Regions from separate parts of the Pseudoalteromonas spongiae UST010723-006 genome, predicted to be linked through region 1. Evidence: riboswitches for the same ligand, from Rfam matches in the RefSeq annotation. Region 1 holds a riboswitch; the other holds the start of a gene.
What was found. Region 1 has a riboswitch for cobalamin ahead of PSPO_RS12070 (TonB-dependent receptor domain-containing protein). Riboswitches for the same ligand answer to the same signal wherever they lie in the genome.

Region 1 (6,673 bases):
ACCTTATTGCTACTTCGAGCCAGTTCCACACTCGCGGTTTTGATTGCCATATTAAGTGCAGCTTTAGCCATACGGTAACTGTACCAACCACCTAAGCGGTTATCGCCTATACTGCCAACTCGCGCTGATAAAAATGCCAATTTACACTCTTTTGCCAGTAACTTTTGTAAATGCACTAAGTAGGTGAGCGGCGCAAATGCGTTGGCTTGCATTAATGCCATGGCCGAATCAACACGCCATTGTGATAGATTTTTTTCGGGCTGAATATCCTCTTGGTGCAATAAACCCAAACAACAAAAGACATAATCGAACTTAATTGATAATGTTGCTAAACAGCTTGCTACCTGCTGTTCACTGTGGTTTTCGACTAACAACACATTAAAGCGTTTATCACTTAAAAGAGTTGGATTGCTGGTGATAATGGTAATGTTGTGTTCGTCGTCTTGTTGGGATAACAGCTCAGCAACAGCCAAACCTATGCCGCCCGCCCCAATAATTAAACTTTGTTTCATCTTGCCGTCCCTTGTCTAACTGTATTAATCTTTACGCAACTAACAAGAAAATAGATTAAACAATAATGCAAACAGCAATTTTTGGTGGTGGCTGCTTTTGGTGTATTGATGCGGCATTTCGCCGTTTAAAAGGCGTGCAATCGGTGCTATCAGGTTACAGTGGTGGTCATTTAGATAACCCAACTTATCAAGATATTTGCACCGGCTTATCCGGTCATGCCGAAGTAGTGAAAATTGAATTTGATGAAAAGGTCATTAGCTACTCAACACTATTACAAATCTTTTTTGAGTTACACGATCCAACACAATTAAACCGCCAAGGTAATGATGTTGGTACACAATACCGCAGTGTTATTTTTTATCTTGATGATGTTCAAAAGCTAGCGAGCTTAAAAATGCTGGCGAGTCAACAAGTACTTTTTGCAGACAAAATTGTCACTGAGCTAAGCCCTGCGACACTTTTTTATAGTGCTGAAACATACCACCAAGACTATTACCGCGATAACCCTAATCAACCTTATTGCAGTATTATGATTGGCCCTAAATTAGCTAAGTTCTCTGCTAATTATGCGACATTACTAGCACAATAAAAAAAAGCCGCAACTTGCGGCTTTTTTTACAAAATGATTCGCTGTTAAATCAACCGATTAAAAATCGTACGCGATACCAACAAATAACTGACGACCAATTTCGTTATAGTGATAAAACGCATCATTTACCCAATCGCCATCGATATCTACGCCATAACCTTGACTTGGAATGTACTCTTTATCAAATAGATTTTCGATACGAGCACTTACGGTTAATTGCTGTTGAATTTGGTAGTTTGCAGCTAAGTCCCACACAATGCGTGATGGGATTTTATTAATTAGCGTCGATTTTTGCTCTGATTGATATGCAACACTTAAATTAATATCTAAATCTTGCCACTGCTTAACGATGCTGTAACGTACATTTTCTTTTGCAACAAATGGTAAGTCACTATATTTTTCAACTGCGGTCGGTGAGTTATCCACTTTCTGCGCGTCGATATAACTTACATTAAGCGTGTTATCAAAACCGTAAAATGCAAAATTAGTGGTTAGCTCTACGCCTTCATAACGTGCTTCAGCAATGTTAAATGGTGACCAACGATATGGGTTATCCGCTGTTGGTGCTGGTGCCCACGCAATTTTATTGGTTAGCTCGTTACGAAATGCCGCAACATCCACACTTAAGCTATCAAAATCAATACGTAAGCCAAGCTCACGGTTAACTGATGTTTCAGCTTCAAGCTCTGGGTTACCTGATCCTGGGTAGTATAAATCGTTGAATGTAGGTGCTTTGAAGCCAGAGCTTTGACTTACACGCAGTACTGCGTCTTGATGCAGGTTAATACCACCCGCAATGTTATACGTTTGCTCAGATCCAACTTCATCATAATCATCATGACGCACAGCCACATTAGCTAAAAAGTTACCGTCATCGTAGTATGCGCCAACAAATGCAGCATAAGCATTGCGACTTTTTTCGTCATAACTGCTCGTTGTATCAATCTTGTCTTGATGCCAGTTTAAGCCGCCGTTAAAGTCGATTTGTTCAGATAACTGATATGTCGATAAATAATCTAGCTGTACACGCTCTGTTGCAAAGCGGCTAGTTGGTTTAGTGCCAAACGTATCATCTTGATCTTGGCTAAACGCAACATCTACTTTATGGCTAAAGTCACCTAACTGTTTAAACCAATTAGCATTTACATGGTAGTTTTCATATTCGGTTTTATCTAATGAAGACTCTTGATAATCAAAATAATTGTCAAACTCTACTTCGCCCGTTGAATATTGAGCAATAAAACCTAATCGACCTAACAACGCATTATTATGAGTAAGGTTTAACCCTAGGTTTAAGTTGTCGTAACCATCTTTATCTGGATCGGCAAAGTTTGTTGCATCGTTTTCTAATACGTCAAATCCTTCAGTGCGCTCATAACCTGCATTAAGCGCAATATCCACGTATTCAGTAGTAAAACGTGACGTGCCTTCTAAGCTCGCATAACTATTAGAGCCTGTTGTTAATGCAATGCTGTGACCTTGTGATTGACGCGTAATAATATTAATAACACCCGCTAACGCGTCAGAACCATATTGTGCTGCGCGAGAGCCTTTTACTACCTCAATACGCTCGACTGAATTTAATGGCAAAGTTGATAAGCTTTTATAACCTAAGGTTGCTGAGCCTACGCGCACACCATCAATTAAAATAAGCGAGTAACGAGATTCTAAGCCACGTACAAACAGGCTCGCATTTTGCCCTTGCCCACCATTACGGTTTACTTGAATGCCCGCTTGCGTTTCTAACACATTTAACACATCACGCACATTTAATTGCTCAATTTGCGCACGGTCAATAACTTGCACGCTTGCCAGAGTTTGGTCAATTGATTGCTCAAGCTTATTCGCGGTAACAACAATAGTTTCAATATCATGCTCTGTTTGAGCATCAGTTGTGTTAGCTGCAACGAATGAAGAAGACAAGGCAAGGCTAAGCGCCAAACCTAACTTAGATTTGTGATACATATTATCCCCTTGTGCCCACCGCACAATGTTAATCGTTTTAAGAAACCAATTGGCCGGTCTCCGGGCTGAGCATTTTATTTAATACAAAATACATCACCGTTGCGGGGGCAGCGTTGGACTTAATAAGGCAAAGACTTATGCACCAACTTCCCGATTATCCGTTGTTATGTTTGACCCACTATTTTTCTGAAGCGAAGAACCAAAAATTTAACGGCACCAATAGGCTATAAATTTAGGCGCGTATTGTGGAGGGGATAAGTGAAAATGTCAATTTTAGAAGTCTAAACCGCTAAAAACAGCTGGTAAACTGTTCCCTTATTGTTTCTATAAAAGGTCATTTAGGAGTAAACTTTATTACTCACACAGTGACAATAGATTTGTAACGGATTCAACTATGAAACAGTTAACTAAGGTACTTCTTGCCTGTAGTGCATTTTTGACTCTACACGTAAGTGCATTACAACCGCCCACGCAAGAGCAGCTAAAACGCTATAAAGCCGAAAAAACGTTTAGCCAGCGCGCTTTGCAAGCAAAATCATATGGTAACCACCAGCGTTTACACCATTTGCCGCAACTGCGAACAATGCAAAATAAAGCAGATGAAGCAAACCCATTTGAAGGGTATTTTCCGAGTTTAGGCACTCCTAAAATGTTGGTGCTGCTAGTTGAATTTCCCGATTACTTACACAATGAAAGCAACTCTCAAAGCGCAATTAACAGTAAAATATTTGGTGAGGGCAACGCCAGCAGTTTCCCGTTTGAAAGCCACCGTGCATTTTACCAGCGTTCGTCATATAACAAACTTGATATTCAAGGTAATGTACTTGATTGGTATAAAACCGAGTACAACCGTCCGCTTGACGATGGTACCAACGCTGCACAGGTAAAGCAGCAAATCATCAAAGAAGCAATTGAACACCACGATGCGCTTGGCCATGACTTTAGCCAATACGATAACGACGGCGACGGCGACATCGATTATGTTGCGGTGATTTGGACCGGCCCTCCTGGCGAATGGGCAAGCCTTTGGTGGGGTACTTTCTCAGGTTTTGGCGACAATTCATTTACCGTCGATGGTAAAACCATCAGCACAATTTCTTGGCAATGGCTGGCCTATTCGGAAGGGCAAGCATTTTCACCGCTTGTACTTATTCATGAAACCGGCCATGCACTTGGCCTGCCTGATTACTACGATTACGATGACAGCATTGGTCCGCGTGGTGGTACAGGCGGCATGGATATGATGGATAATAACAGTTCAGATCACAGTGCATTTAGTAAATTTGCACTTGGCTGGCTGACGCCGCAGTTTGCATCAACTTCAGATACCAACTATCAACTTTCAGCCACATCAACTAACCAAGATGCGCTTATTTTACGCAGCGATACAAGTGCCACCAATAAGTACGACGAGTACTTTATTGTGCAATACCGTGATAGAAGCGGTAACGACTTAAACTTAAACGCTGAAGGTTTAAATATTTGGCATATAAATTCAGAGCTCAATAGCTGGGGCTACTTTGCCAACGATAATAGCTACTCTGACAACAAACTTATTCGCCTCATTCAAGCTGATAATTTAAATGAAATTGAGCTAGTTGCGGCCTACGCTGATGAAAACGATGTATTTACTACGGGTGATAGCTTTTCACCTCAAACCCTGCCAGCGAGTAAAAACTATGCCGCAAAACATACAGGCGTAGACATTCAAAACCTCAATACCGATGGCAATGCCGCTACATTTAATGCACAAGTATACCCTAGCATTGCGACTATTTCAGTCGGTTCTATTAGCGATAAATCACTGATTGCGCACAATGCACAAGCAACCATTAGCAGTGACGACTTATCTCAAGTTGATCATGTTGAATTGTTAATTAACGGTGAACTTAAAAAAACACTATCCGCACCGTTTGACGTGAATTTTGCAGAGCTTATTACTGAGAATGGCCAACTAAACTTGCAGATTAATGCCGTTACCGCAGAAGGTTATAAAAGCGCTGAATACTTGAAAGTATTCGCATACAACGGTGAATCTTCAGCAGTGCACTTTCATTTAGATCACTCATTAAATGCGGAAACAAAACAAGTTTACGATAGCTTGACCTTGCCTGTTTACTATTCAGACTTTTTATTCCCGCTAACCAGCACCAACTTTAAATTTGTCTCTGTCGATTTTGGTGAGTCTCGCACGCCTTGGAATAGACTCGACGATGGCACACTGCAAGCATTCGGCCGTGACCGTAAAGCAACCAGTGAAGAAGTATCATTTATTGATAACTACTCGCGCTTTAACAGCAAGCTTATTATTGCCGGTGAAAATGTCCTTAGCCTATCGCCTGAACTTAGCAATACACTCGATTTAACGGTAACCAACACCGATGTTCGTGTAGAGCAAGTGGAAAGTATCGCGCTTAATAATGGGCAAACCGTGAGCCAAACTATCATTGCTGAGGATAGCATCTCACCGCCAAGCTCTGAGTTTATTACACAACAAAATGCAACAACCTTTCTTAACGCGAAAGGTGTGTTTTATGATGACATTGAAGGTAAATGGAAAAATGAGTTTGGCCCGTGTGGCATTCAAGGTGCTATCAATAACAGCAAACTAATTGTGAATACTTGCTCACTAAGTCACTTATCTGCTGGCAGTAAGTCTGCGCTGATTTCACATTATCTTGATTACCTTGAAGTTGAAGATACGGTAGACAACAACCTACTACCGATTATTCAACTTGAAACCACTCATTATGTTACCGAAGGCGAAGCTGTGGCGCTAAGCGCAACTGTAAGCGATGCTGATAACGATCCTATCACGCTAGCTTGGCAGCAAATATCAGGTACTGAAGTGGCAATTGCAGATAGCACAAGTGCAAACCTAAGCTTTACCGCACCGCAAGTGCAAGCAGACGAAAGCTTAACATTCTCGCTCACAGCAGATGATGGCAAAGGTAGTACAACCGCATACATCACTGTAAACGTTATCAATGTAAATAAGCTTCCAGTTGTCGAAATTGATGCACCTCAATCAGTATTAGCTAATGAGCTAGTGACTATTTCCGTCTCCGCGACAGATGAAGACGGCGATGCACTAACCTATGAGTGGCAACAAATCTCAGGCCCTGCAATTGATTTAGCAGGTAATGCCAGCAACACTCTCAGTTTTACAGCACCAGATGTAGTAAGTGATACCGCTATTAAGTTATTTGTGTCGGTATCTGACGGTAAGGGCTCTTCAGGTGTTCATATTTCAATTGATATCAAGCGTTCAAATCAAGCACCGGTAGTTACAATCGGTAATGATTTATCAGTAAATGAAGGTGCAACGGTCACGTTAACCGCAGAATCGAGCGACCCAGATGGTGATGAACTTTATTACAACTGGAAACAAACCAGTGGTCCGGCAGTGAATTTAACCAGTACAGATGAGGCAAACTTAGTTTTCACAGCACCTAGCGTTGATAGCGATCAAGTACTTACATTTGAAGTTACAGTGAGCGACCAATTACTAACGAGCACAGCAAGTGTTCAAGTAACTGTTAAAAACATTGCTCCTCCAACTACTGAAGCAACATCAAGTTCTTCAAGCGGTAGTTTATTTGCAAT
Region 2 (6,673 bases), on a different replicon from region 1:
ACTCATTAAGTGGTACGCGAAGGCGCAAACACGCAGGGCCACCACCGTTTTTCATGCTTTGTTGCAAGTCAAAATAGATCACTTTAGAAATAGGATTACTCGCCTCGCAAAGGGTCGCAAGATAAGTCGCCACTTTATCGTTATTTTGGCATTCAGTGGGGGCCACAATGGCCATAGTGCCATTTGGTAATGTAATTAACTGGCTGTTAAAAATGTAGCTTGAAACTGCATCTTCAACACTCACATAGTCGTTACTGACTTCAATTAAGTGAAGTGGTTTATCACCTTGGTATTTTGCATTTATAGCATCAACCGCGCGTGCGCATTGATAAAATGCCATTTCATGGTAAAGCAGTACATTTTCGTTACCAATCGCAATCACGTCATTATGAAATACCCCTTGGTCGATAACATTTGGGTTTTGCTGCACAAATAAGCAATTTGCTTCGCTCAAACCATGTGCGCGAGCAACGGCCTCGCTGGCAGCTAAGGTTTGCCTTGCAGGGTAAATCTTTGGTTTGATTTCTGATAACGCATCTTCACCATAAACAAAGAGCGATAGTCCTTTTTTGCTATGAGAATTGGCTAAACGGGTGTGATTTGCCGCTCCTTCATCGCCCAATAATGGATGATGTGGAAGTGGCTGATGATGGGTAAAATACTTTGTATTATTAAAAATGGCTTTAAAGGTACGGCTTGTTTGCTCAGCTTCTATGGCGCGGTGTAGTTTGTTACTTAAATTGGCGGGTGTGAAGTGCACTTTGCCATCGTCACAATCCAAACTGTTCGATACTGTTGCCGCATTTGCCGACCACATTGAAGACGCCGAATAACAGGCTTTTAAAAACTGTGGCGCGTTTTTGGCTGCTTTTGTAATTACGTCTTTATCGCTACCTGAGAAACCCAACTTTCGTAATGTGTAAGTATCTGGGCGAACCTGAGGCGGTAAAATACCCTGCTTTAAGCCAAGCTTTGTCATCGCCAGCATTTTTTCAAGGCCTTGTAGCGCAGCTTTTTTCGGATTGGCGATTTGCTTTGCGTTATTTTTAGATGCGACGTTACCAAACGATAAGCCGCTGTAGTTATGGGTTGGACCAACCAACCCATCAAAATTTACTTCGTACACTGTCATCTTTGCATCCTTTTAGTGCAAGGTTGCACTTTTATTAGGCGTTTTTCGTGTTTAAAACCGAAAAAACGTGAATACAAAGCTAAGTTGCTAAATACATGCCAGATACTAAAAATTAAGTTGAGTGCTGTGTGCTCCAGTTTTTAATAATACGATGAATTTGATTTATGCCATCCGTTAACGCGGCCGGACCTGGCTGTAGAATATCGCTCGAATTAATTTCATAAACATGCTTGTTTATCACTGCTGGAATGGTTTGCCAGCCGTCGCGCGATAACATTTTCTCAGGCACAAAAGGGCGACCACACCAGGCTGCAAAAATAATATCTGGCGCTTTTTCGATTACGTCGCATGGGTCTTTAATAATGCGATTTTTGGCAAGGCTTTCACTGGCAAATTCATTGTAACAATCAATGCCACCGGCGATTTCTACCAATTCACTGACCCAAGTAATGCCAGTAATAAGTGGATCAAACCACTCTTCAAAATACACCTTAGGTTTTACTGTAAGCTGAGCTGCACTTGCTTTAATCGTGTTTAGATTATCCACCAATTGGTTAACTAGTTTTTCGCCTTTTTGTGGCTCGCCAATCAATGCCGACAGCGTTCGGATCATTTGCAACACCTCTTGAATACTGCGGTGATTAAAACAGTGCACATTGACGCCTTGCTTTATTAAATCACGCACAATATCAGCTTGAAGATCAGAAAACGCCAATACTAGATCGGGCTCTAACGACATAATTTTATCAATGCGAGCGCTAACAAACGCCGAGACTTTAGGCTTTTCACGTTTGGCTCTTTCGGGGCGCACAGTATAAGCAGAGATGCCAACAATACGGTGTTGCTCGCCCATTAAATAAAGTGCTTCTGTGGTTTCTTCCGTTAAACAAATTATGCGCTCAGGCCATTTTGCTGTTTTGAAATTACTCATCCCGTGTTACTTCTCCATTAAAAAACGTAACAAAAAACGCCATATTGCTAGGAAAATACCAATGCATATAAGATGCGAGTATTTTGTCACATGCATAAATTGCCTCAGCTTGCGTGTGACGCGGGTAAAACTGTGAATACGCTAAAGCGGTAAGGTTAATTTCGGCGCTAGAATAATGAAAGCTGTGCCCTCGCACTTCACAAGGTGCAGCAATATTTGGATAAACAGCACTTAAATCGACATATTGTTGACCAATGCTAGAGAGAGTTTTATTCATTGTGTCTTTGCCGTTTAACACGCCACACATAGTGAAGTGTGTGTTTTCACTTATTAATTCATCCAATAAGTAGAGCATACCGCCACACTCCGCTAAGACCGGTTTATTGCTTTTAGCAAACTGTTTTACGGCTTGTTTAAACGCATTATTTTGGCTTAATTGCTGCGCATAAAGCTCAGGGTACCCACCTGGAATATAGAGCGCACCTCCCTCTGGCAAGGTTTTATCCTGTAATGGCGAAATGTAGCTTAGCTCTGCGCCAAAATCTGCCAACATAGCCAAATTGGCACGATACAAAAACGAAAATGCATTGTCTTTGGCAACCAAAATACGTTGCCCTTTAAGTGGTTTAGCACGTTTAAAATCTGCGTATTGCTTTGCATCATCTCCCTCTTTTGAGGGCCAAAACACCACATCTTTGGGTAGTTGATTAAAGTGTGAGTTAGCAAATTGCTGTGCGGCTTGTTCTAAATACACGTCGATATTTTGTAACTCACCTGCTTGCATAATACCAAGGTGGCGCTCAGGCAAACTAATATGGGAATTTCGTAAAAAATAGTCTTGCGTTAATGCCTTTTCGTTTATGGATTGCAAAACCATTTCGCCATGTCCTTTACCTGCGATCTTATTGGCTATCACACCGTAAAAATTAAGGCTTGGTTGGTAATTTACTAAGCCATGAACCAAGGCACCAAAACTTTGTGCCATGGCTGAGCCATCAATCACCGCCAAAATCGGAATACCAAATAGGTCGCTTAAATCGGCAGTATTTGGTGTGCCATCAAACAGCCCCATTACGCCTTCAATCAAAATAAGATCTGCAACGATAGCTGCTTGGTAAAGCATGCGCTGACATTCACTTTCACCCACCATCCACAGATCCAATTGATATACAGGACGGTTTGATGCCGCTTCTAAAATCATGGGATCAATAAAATCGGGCCCAGTTTTAAATACCTGAACCGTTTTGCCCATATTGGTAAAATAGCGTGCCATAGCGGCGGTTACTGTGGTTTTGCCCGCCCCCGAATTTGGCGCACTAATTACAAGTGCAGTGCAAAATACCGGAGAATTAACGGCCATGATGGGTTGTTTTTAAAATGCTGGTGTGTGGTTTTAAGTAATAACAGGCAAGGTACAATGCCAACGCAATCGCCACGTAGCCAAACGGGCTAGTAACATATGGCGCGTAATACTGTGCTACACGCTCTGAGTAAGTACTTAACGACATATCGCTAAATTTACCTGATAGCCAATAATAGCTCGCGTTTGAGGTTAAAAATGCAATTGAGCTTGCAAGCCATAAGTTAACCAGTGCCATTGCCGTTTTTGCTGCAACCGCAAACTTTGTTTCATCAAGCTTTAGTTGCAAACTTTTATGACCCGCCCACCACAGCACATAGTAGCCAACAAATAAAAATGGGTATGAACGCGTAATACAATCGCCAAAATCACCGCGATAATAGCTGCTGGTTAAATCAATCGACACACTTAGTACCACAAATACGGCAAAAGTACGGTGCTTAGATGCCAGCAAACCTAAAATAAAGAAAATTGCTGTACTGGCACTTGGCAAATGGAGCGCAGACGCAAAATGATACGGGCGGGTGGCTATCATCAATAGCGCTAACAACGCATAAATCAGCAACGAGAATTGCTGTACTTTAATTGGGGTAAATAAACTTGAACGATCTGTCATTATAATGTTTCCGCATACTAGAACTAATGCGAAGGGAAATGACAAGATACAAGGCACACGCCTTTGCTTGTTACAGCAAGGAATAACAATATCATTCAGGTAATTAGATGATCCATGTTCGCGACCACACATTACTGTAATTGATATAAAAGCGATTGTATTCTCGTTGCTCACCGCCCACCGCAGTACTCGAGTGAACTAGGCCGGTCTCCGGACTCCTGATCATCGCTTTGACAGCACCTTCCCATCATAAACAGACAGTGGTGGTTGTCGCTCACAGTTACCGTTGCGGGGGCAGTTCCAGATTTTAACTGGATTCCCGTTTAAACATTGTTTATAAAAAAACAATAGTCACCTAATTACAACGCAAATATATGTCAGCTAGCATTGTTAAATCAAGCTAAGACATTATTCTTATTAAAACTTTTTGTTTGTTGATATAACGAGGCACTGCCAAAAATTACAAACTGCGGTATGCTAAGCAAAAAGTTAATCTTTAATTAGCAATGTCAAAAGTAAAAGCCAAAGTACTTCGTTTCAAGCAAATCTCAGTTGAAGCAGTTTTTGAAAAAGAAAATGAATTAATTAGCCAACTGCAAAACGGCAATTTAAACCAAGCACTGTTACTTTGGCAAAGCGATAAGCCAACTTTGGTTTTACCGTCAGGTAATAAATGGCAAAAAACTGAAGCGCTCGAATCAAAGCTAAAGAAAACCGGTTGGCAACTACACGCCCGCAAAACTGGTGGCGCCCCTGTGCCACAATGTGAAGGGGTAATTAATGTATCTTATATGTATGTGTTAGAAGAACATATTCCCTACTCGATTCCAAACGCATACAAAGACTTTTGCGCTATTTTATCTTCTTTTTTTGAGCAGTTTAATATTAAGGTTGAAACCCACACCACCCCCGGCAGCTATTGCGATGGTGATTACAATCTTAATATTAAAAGTAAGAAAATCGTCGGCACAGCCCAGCGTGTATTACTAAAAAAAGGCGGTGGTAAAATTGTATTGGCGCAGGCCTGCATTTTAGTAAATGCAAATATGCCAACCTTAGTTGCACCTGTAAATTTATGTTACGAACATCATCAGCAAGATGACCGTGCAATAGCCGATGTGCATACCAGCTTGTTTGAACACACCCAAGAGCGACCCGATATCGACGAATTATTTCAGCGCATATTTACCAGTTTTATAAATCATCAAAAACATAAATCGAGCTGACCGTAAAACCCTTTTTTTAGTGTTCAGTGGTGTTACACTTGGGACTTATTTCACCTTTAATTACCTTGGAGTGCTCCCTTGAAATTCGCTCTTCTTCCATGCGCCGCGTTACTGGCAAGCCATGCGTTTGCATCTGTTAGCCCATCAACCGATGAGTTGGCAAAATACGCCGTAGCAGAATACCAAAATGCGCAAATACATACGTTAGCCAATATGGTGTCGTTTCCAACCGTTAATAAGAAAGACATCGATACACCGCAAAATCCGGACTTTATTGGCTTTAAATCGCTATTAAAAATTAAAGCGGCGGAGCTTGGTTTTGATTATCAAGATTTTGGGCACACCGTATTAATTGGCATGGGTGAGCAACAAGACAAAGTAACCATAGTGACCCATGGCGATGTGCAACCGGCAGACCCAACAAAATGGCAGCAAAGCCCATTTGTACTTGATAGCACCTCAGAGCCAGGTAAATTAATTGGCCGAGGTACCGAAGACGACAAAGGCGCAATTTCAACAGCACTTTATGCCATGAAAGCGCTAAAAGATAAAAATATTACGCTAAACAATCGTATTGAACTTATGGTGTACCTTGCTGAAGAATCAGACTGGGAACCACTAAAGCGCTTTATGAAAACCTACCAGCAGCCAAAGTATGCAATAACTATTGATGCATCTTACCCTGTGGTTGTTGCCGAAAAAGGCTGGAGCTTAATTGCCCCGACATTTACAGGTTCATCACCACAAACCGGTGTTTATGTTAGCGAATTAAAAGGCGGTGCATTTGTTAGCCAAATACCTGAAGATGCCAGTGTGGTACTGCATAATGCGGATGCGCAAGCGCTTAACATACTTAAGCAAAACATAAATGCACTGAAAGATGTGCAAGTAACACTTACGACAAAAGGCGATAGCGTGCTTGTTAGTGTTAAAGGGGAATCAGCGCACTCATCTGAGCCAGAAGCAGGACACAATGCCATTGCTCACTTGGCAGAAGTGTTCAAAGGTATTGATCTAGAGAATAACAGCGATGGTCAGGCCATCGAATTTATTAATCAACTTATCGGCCTTGATTTATACGGCGCGAAATTTGGTGATATTGCCTACCGTCACGATTTTATGGGGCCAATGACTGTCGCGCCAACACTGCTAAAACGCAACGAAGAGGGTCTTAAATTATCGGTTAATTTACGTCGCCCAGTTGGCAAAACAGAGGCACTATTAAAATCACAAATTGATACCACGCTTAACAATTGGCAAGCTAACAACAATGTGACGTTAAACAATGTGGAAATTCATATTGGCACGCCAATGCTGCTTGATGATGCACCGCACGCTGAAGCGCTTTTAGACATCTTTAAGCATTTTACTGGCGATGAAGATGCAAGCTTTGTTTCGATTGGTGGAG

Region 2: another riboswitch for cobalamin. It lies ahead of PSPO_RS16015 (hypothetical protein); the one in region 1 lies ahead of PSPO_RS12070 (TonB-dependent receptor domain-containing protein).

Annotation. Positions count from the first base shown of each region.
Region 1 covers NZ_CP011039.1:2,608,078-2,614,750, forward strand. Annotated here, with positions in the region: gene PSPO_RS12060 (SDR family NAD(P)-dependent oxidoreductase) at 1-512, opposite strand, end outside; gene msrA (peptide-methionine (S)-S-oxide reductase MsrA) at 578-1,102, shown strand; gene PSPO_RS12070 (TonB-dependent receptor domain-containing protein) at 1,160-3,067, opposite strand; cobalamin riboswitch at 3,102-3,261, opposite strand; gene PSPO_RS12075 (M6 family metalloprotease domain-containing protein) at 3,462-6,673, shown strand, end outside.
Region 2 covers NZ_CP011040.1:388,231-394,903, reverse strand. Annotated here, with positions in the region: gene astB (N-succinylarginine dihydrolase) at 1-1,132, opposite strand, end outside; gene PSPO_RS16025 (cobalamin-binding protein) at 1,245-2,063, opposite strand; gene PSPO_RS16020 (cobyrinic acid a,c-diamide synthase CobB) at 2,056-3,423, opposite strand; gene PSPO_RS16015 (hypothetical protein) at 3,413-4,039, opposite strand; cobalamin riboswitch at 4,224-4,413, opposite strand; gene PSPO_RS16010 (lipoate--protein ligase family protein) at 4,546-5,265, shown strand; gene PSPO_RS16005 (dipeptidase) at 5,344-6,673, shown strand, end outside.